DNA from 3 places in the Streptomyces sp. NPDC006012 genome. Region 1 is predicted to be linked to each of the others. Evidence: riboswitches for the same ligand, from Rfam matches in the RefSeq annotation. Region 1 holds a riboswitch; each other region holds the start of a gene.
What was found. Region 1 has a riboswitch for thiamine pyrophosphate ahead of thiO (glycine oxidase ThiO). Riboswitches for the same ligand answer to the same signal wherever they lie in the genome.
Positions count from the first base shown of each region.

Region 2: another riboswitch for thiamine pyrophosphate. It lies ahead of ACFYPJ_RS29680 (thiamine ABC transporter substrate binding subunit); the one in region 1 lies ahead of thiO (glycine oxidase ThiO).
Region 3: another riboswitch for thiamine pyrophosphate. It lies ahead of thiC (phosphomethylpyrimidine synthase ThiC); the one in region 1 lies ahead of thiO (glycine oxidase ThiO).

Region 1 covers NZ_JBIAIE010000009.1:45,112-47,371, reverse strand. The annotation lists gene ACFYPJ_RS18315 (NAD(P)/FAD-dependent oxidoreductase) at 1-1,087, opposite strand, end outside; TPP riboswitch at 1,313-1,424, shown strand; gene thiO (glycine oxidase ThiO) at 1,422-2,260, shown strand, end outside.
Region 2 covers NZ_JBIAIE010000022.1:90,893-93,152, forward strand. The annotation lists gene rlmN (23S rRNA (adenine(2503)-C(2))-methyltransferase RlmN) at 1-982, shown strand, start outside; TPP riboswitch at 1,047-1,154, shown strand; gene ACFYPJ_RS29680 (thiamine ABC transporter substrate binding subunit) at 1,236-2,260, shown strand, end outside.
Region 3 covers NZ_JBIAIE010000024.1:102,377-104,636, forward strand. The annotation lists gene thiC (phosphomethylpyrimidine synthase ThiC) at 1-956, opposite strand, end outside; TPP riboswitch at 949-1,126, opposite strand; gene ACFYPJ_RS30875 (YibE/F family protein) at 1,198-2,260, shown strand, end outside.

The DNA of each region.
Region 1 (2,260 bases):
CCAGCCAGCAGACGCTCCATGCGGGCCCGGCGGGGTCGCCTCGCCACTGCAGCGTGTCGGCCGCCGGGTAGTGGCCGACGTACTGCACGAAACGGCCGAACTGCTCGGACCAGAAGTACGGCACCGGATCGTAGACCGCCGGAGTGTCGCCGATGATGTTCGCGGCGACCGTGCGCGGCCCCTGGAGGGCGTTGTCCCAGTGGTGGACGAGCAGGCGCTCGCCGTACCGGGCGGAGGGGAAGGACGCGCAGTCGCCGACCGCGTACACGTCCGGCGAGGAGGCGCGCAGATGGTCGTCGGCCACGACCTCGCGGTGGGCGCCCAGCTCGATGCCGGAACCGGCCAGCCAGGCGGTGGCGGGGCGGGCGCCGATGCCGACGACGACGGCGCCCGCGGGCAGCCGCGAGCCGTCGTCGAGCACCACCGCGCCGGGCTCGACGCGCGCCACGCGCGCGTGGGTGCGCAGTTCGGTGCCGCTGTCCGCGTACCAGGCGGCCATCGGCGCCGTGACCTCGGCCGGGAGCGCGCCCGCGAGCGGGCGGTCGGCGGCCTCGACGACCGTGACGGCGCAGCCCGCCTCGCGCGCCGCCGTGGCGAACTCGGCGCCGATCCAGCCCGCGCCGACCACCACGATGTCGTGCTGCCGGGCGAGCACCGGGCGCAGCGCCTGGGCGTCGTCGAGGGTGCGCAGCAGGTGCACGCCGGGGACGCCCTCCGCGCCGGGCAGCCGGATCGGTTCGGCGCCGGTGGCGAGGACCAGGACGTCGTACGGCACCGGACCGGCCACGGTGTCCAGCTCGTGGTCGCCGGGGCGCACGCCGAGCGCCTCCCGGCCCAGTTCGAGGTCGATGCCGAGCGCACCGAAATCGACGTCGAAGGCGGAGCCCTCGGCCTTGCCGAGCAGCACGGCCTTGGACAGCGGTGGCCGGTCGTACGGCGCGTGGGGCTCCGCGCCGACGACGGTCACCGTGCCCTCGAATCCCTGTTCCCGCAGGGCGACCGCGGTCTGCACCCCGGCCATGCCCGCGCCGGCGACGACCACGCGCCGCCCCTGTGACGTGCTCCGTCGCTGCGTCTGCTGGCTCACGTGCTGCGTGTGCTGGGTCACGCTGATCACCATAGTCAACTGGCGATTTGTCAGTCAGGGGGCGTGCTGAGTGACCTGCTGCACACGAGATCGTCCCGTGTCCGCCGGGGGCCCGCGCCGGCCGTCCCACCGTGCGCGTCCCGCCGCCCGGCCGGGCCCGCGAGCAGGGCGCGGGCCGAGGCTTTCTTTCCGGGGCGGGCGGCGGCGGGCTAGGGTGGCGACCGTACAAGCACTCGCGGGAGCCTGGACGCACCGGGCTGAGAGGGAGGCTGGCGGCCTCCGACCGTACGAACCTGATCCGGGTCATGCCGGCGAAGGGAGGGGCTGGACGCCCATGTCGTCACGTACGCCAGACGTCCTCGTCATCGGGGGCGGAATCATCGGCCTGGTCACGGCCTGGCGGGCCGCGCAGCGCGGATTCGCCACGGCCGTCGTGGACCCCGAGCCGGGTGGCGGGGCCGCGCAGGTCGCGGCCGGCATGCTGGCCGCGGTCACCGAACTGCACCACGGCGAGCAGACACTGCTCGGCCTGAACCTGGCCTCGGCGCGGCGCTATCCGGACTTCGCGGCCGAGCTGACCGAGCTGACCGGCCGCGACCTCGGCTACCGCCGGTGCGGCACGCTCGCCGTCGCGCTGGACGCCGACGACCGCGCGCACCTGCGCGACCTGCACGCGCTGCAACAGCGCTCCGGTCTGGAGTCCGAGTGGCTGTCCGGCCGGGACTGCCGCCGTCTGGAGCCGATGCTCGCGCCCGGAGTGCGGGGCGGGCTGCGGGTGGACGGCGACCACCAGATCGACCCGCGGCGGCTCGCGGCGGCGCTGCTGGCGGCCTGCGAGCGGGCGGGAGTGGTGTTCCACCGCGCCTGGGCCGAGCGCTGCGCCGTGCGGCGGGACCGGGCCGTCGGGGTGACCACCGGGGACGGCACCGAGCTGGGCGCCGGCCAGGTGGTGCTCGCGGCCGGCAGCCTGAGCGGCCGGCTGGCGGGCCTGCCGGAGGCCGTGCTGCCGCCGGTGCGGCCGGTGAAGGGTCAGGTGCTGCGGCTGACCGTGCCGAAGCGGTACGCGCCGTTCCTGAGCCGGACCGTGCGGGCCGTGGTGCGCGGCAGCCACGTCTACCTGGTGCCGCGGGAGAACGGTGAGCTGGTCGTCGGAGCGACCGACGAGGAGCTGGG
Region 2 (2,260 bases), on a different contig from region 1:
CCGGGCGAAGCAGCTCTCGCAGCACTACTTCGCGCGGTACGCGCACGACCCCGAGCAGTGGACCGACATTCCCGCTGCCTCCCGCGGCCGGCTGCGGGAGGCGTTGTTCCCCGAGCTGATGACGGTCGTGCGGCATCTGTCGACCGACGAGGGAACCACGCGCAAGACGCTGTGGCGGCTGTTCGACGGGACGCTCGTCGAGTCGGTGCTGATGCGGTACCCGGACCGGGTGACGATGTGCATCAGTTCGCAGGCGGGATGCGGGATGAACTGCCCCTTCTGCGCCACCGGGCAGGCCGGTCTGGACCGGAACCTGTCGACCGCCGAGATCGTGCACCAGATCGTGGACGGCATGCGGGCCCTCAGGGACGGCGAGGTGCCCGGCGGCCCCGCGCGGCTGTCCAACATCGTGTTCATGGGCATGGGCGAGCCGCTCGCCAACTACAAGCGGGTCGTGGGCGCTATCCGGGCGCTCACCGATCCCGAACCGGACGGGCTCGGGCTGTCCCAGCGGGGGATCACCGTCTCGACCGTCGGGCTCGTCCCGGCCATCCACCGGTTCGCCGACGAGGGCTTCAAGTGCCGCCTCGCGATCTCCCTGCACGCGCCCGACGACGAACTGCGCGACACCCTCGTCCCCGTGAACACGCGGTGGAAGGTGCGTGAGGTGCTGGACGCCGGGCTGGAGTACGCCGCCAGGTCCGGGCGTCGGCTGTCCATCGAGTACGCGCTGATCCGGGACATCAACGACCAGGCGTGGCGGGGCGACCGGCTCGGCCGGCTGCTCAAGGGCAAGCCGGTGCACGTCAACCTCATCCCGCTCAACCCGACACCGGGCTCCAAGTGGACCGCCTCCAGGCCCGAGGACGAGCGGGCCTTCGTGGCGGCCATCGAGGCGCACGGGGTGCCGGTGACCATCCGGGACACCCGCGGGCAGGAGATCGACGGCGCCTGCGGTCAGCTGGCTGCCGCCGAACGGTAGCCGGACGGTAGTCTGAGCCCGGTCATAACGTCATATCGGGAACCTCGTGTTCCGAACATGTTGAATATTCCGACAGGGGAGCGCCACAGCGCTGAGAGTGCGGCACACCGGCCGCAGACCCTCCGAACCTCGCCCAGGTCATTCTGGGTAGGGAGATCGGTTCTCACTCAAGCTGTTGCGCCCTGCCCGGATCCGCCTCGTACGGTCCGGGCAGGGCCGCGTCTCTTCCTGGTCAACCCCAGGAGGACATCAGTTGCACACCAAGACCTTCGTGGCCGTCGCGGTCGGGCTCGGCCTGGTCACGCTGTCCGCGTGCGGGACCACGAACGACGGGGGCGCCGACTCCAGGACGGTCACCCTCGTCAGCCACGATTCGTGGGCGGTCTCGAAGAACGTGCTCAAGGACTTCGAGAAGCAGTCCGGTTACACCGTCAGGGTCCTCAAGGACGGCGACGCGGGGCAGGCCGTCAACAAGGCGATCCTGACCAAGGACAACCCGCAGGGCGACGTCTTCTTCGGCGTCGACAACACCCTGCTGTCCCGCGCGCTCGACAACGGGACGTTCCAGCCGTACGAGCCGAAGGACTACGACCGGATCCGGCCCGAGTACCGCGACGGCACGTCCGGGCACCGGGTCACGCCCATCGACACCGGTGACATCTGCGTCAACTACGACAAGGCGTACTTCGAGCAGCACCGGCTGGCCCCGCCGCGGACCTTCGACGACCTGGTCGAACCCCGGTACAAGGACCTGCTCGTCACCGAGAACGCCGCCACCTCCTCGCCCGGCCTCGGATTTCTGCTCGGCACCGCCGCGAAGTACGGCGACGCCGGCTGGGACGCGTACTGGAAGAAGCTCAAGGCCAACGGCGTCAAGGTGGTCGACGGCTGGGAGCAGGCGTACGACGAGGAGTTCTCCGGTTCGGCCGGCGGCAGGAAGGCGGGCGGCGACCGGCCGCTCGTCGTGTCGTACGCCTCCTCGCCGCCCGCCGAGGTCGTCTACGCCGACCCGAAACCGGCCACCGCGCCCACCGGAGTGGCCGCCGGTACCTGCTTCCGGCAGATCGAGTACGCCGGCCTGCTCTCGGGCGCCCGCAACAGCGCGGGCGGCAAGGCGTTCCTGGACTTCCTGACCGGCAAGGAGTTCCAGGAGGACATGCCGCTGAACATGTTCGTCTACCCGGTGCGCGCGGATGCCGCGGTGCCGCAGGAGTTCCGGACCTACGGTCCGCAGGCCAAGGACCCCGAGACCATGGCGCCCGACCGGATCGCCGCCGA
Region 3 (2,260 bases), on a different contig from region 1:
GCGGTCAGCGGCACGTACGGCAGCCGGACGCCCGCGTGGACCGTCATGTAGTCCACGCCCTGCTCGGCCTGCTCGATGACCGTGTCCTTGTAGATCTCCCAGGTCAGGTCCTCGGCCTTGCCGTCGACCTTCTCCAACGCCTGGTAGAGCGGCACCGTGCCGATGGGGACGGGGGAGTTGCGCAGCACCCACTCGCGGGTGGTGTGGATGTTGCGGCCGGTGGACAGGTCCATGACCGTGTCGGCGCCCCAGCGGGTCGCCCAGGTCATCTTCTCGACCTCCTCCTCGATGGAGGAGGTCACCGCCGAGTTGCCGATGTTGGCGTTGACCTTGACCAGGAACCGTTTGCCGATGATCATCGGCTCGATCTCCGGGTGGTTGACGTTGGCCGGCAGGACGGCCCGTCCCGCAGCGATCTCCTCGCGGACCACTTCGGGAGAAACGTTCTCCCTGATCGCCGCGAACTCCATTTCCGGAGTGATCTCGCCGCGTCGCGCATAAGCGAGTTGCGTGACCGCTGCGACGCCGGCACGGCTCCGGCGCGGCTGCCGGGGGCGGCCGGGGAAGACGGCGTCCAGGTTGCGCAGCCCGCCGCGCGGCGAGGTGTGCTTGATTCCGTCGTCCTCAGGACGGACGGGACGGCCCGCGTACTCCTCCGTGTCCCCGCGCGCGACGATCCAACTCTCCCGCAGCAGCGGCAGGCCTCTGCGGACGTCGGTCTCGACGAGCGGATCGGTGTACGGCCCCGAGGTGTCGTACAGCGTGACCGACTCCCCATTGGTGAGATGCACCTGACGGACCGGCACGTGCAGGTCGGAGCGTGAGCCCTCGACATACGCCTTGTGCCACCCGATGGACTTCCCCGTCGTCGTGCCCTCGGCGCCATCGGATCCGTTGGCGGCTCCGATCGTCGCGTGCTGCGTGGAGACAGGCGTGCGTTCGTCCTTGTTGGTCATGAGACCTACTCCCTACGCCGGCATTACCCGGTAACAGGTTCAGCGGTCGACGCAGCGGCTTCCGTTCATCGGTGCTTCGTGCGAAACGTCGGTCGTTCCACGTGAAACATCGCGAATACGGAGGTCAGCGCCCTCTCAGCCCGGTGCTCCGAGCTCCCGCGTGTGCAAAGGTGCCTCCACGCTAGCGTCAATTCGGGCGCGGTGAACAGAGGGCCCCTGTCGTTCTTGCGATGATCGGTCGGTGACCACGATGCAGCAGCCCCCGTACCCCCCGCCCGAGCCGCAGCGCGGACGCGGTTCCGAGCAGGGCAGCGGACACGGCCACGGGTCCGGTGCGGGCCACGGCCACGGTCCGGGTCACGAACACGGGCCGGGAGCCGGCCAGGGGTCCGGCCAGAGCCCCGGTGAGAGCCCCGGGCATGGCCATGCGCACGGTCACAGCCACAGTCACGGGCCCGCCGCGCCCGTCTCCAAGCATCTGCGCAAGGTCATCGCGGCCGTCCTCATCCCCTTCACGGCGGCGGTCGTCGTCGGGCTCGTGGTGCTCTGGCCCGGCGGAGCCCCGCCGCACGAACGCACCGGGGTCGGCTTCGACCGGCAGACGCACCAGGCCACGGTCACCCAGGTCGTCGCGGTGAACTGCAAGTCGGTGAACGCCTCGGGGGACATCCCGACCGGCGACACCTCCACCGCCGAGGGCAGCTCGGCACAGCAGCAAACCACCGGTACCTGCAAGAAGGCCACCATCCGGGTCGACACCGGCAAGGACAAGGGCCGTACGTTCACGGAGATCGTGCAGCCGGACCAGTCACGGCAACTGCACCAGGGCGAGAAGGTGATCGTCGCCTACGAGCCGTCGGCTCCGAAGGACCTTCAGTACTCGGTCACCGATGTGAACCGGAAGTTCCCGCTGGCGCTGCTCGCCGGCATCTTCGCGCTCGCCGTCGTGGTGGTGGGCCGGCTGCGGGGCGTGATGGCGCTCGTCGCCCTGGCCATCAGCTTCCTGGTGCTGACCCTCTTCATCCTGCCCGCTGTCCTACAGGGCTCGAATCCGCTGGTCGTGGCCGTGATCGGTTCGAGTGCGATCATGTTGATCGCCCTGTACATCTGCCACGGCCTGTCGGCCCGGACCTCGGTGGCGGTGCTCGGCACGCTGGTCTCGCTCCTGTTGATCGGCGTCCTCGGCTCCGGGTTCATCGGCTGGGCGGCGCTGACGGGCAACACGGACGACAACACCGGCCTGATCCACGGCCTGTACCCGTCGATCGACATGAGCGGTCTGCTCCTGGCCGGTGTCATCATCG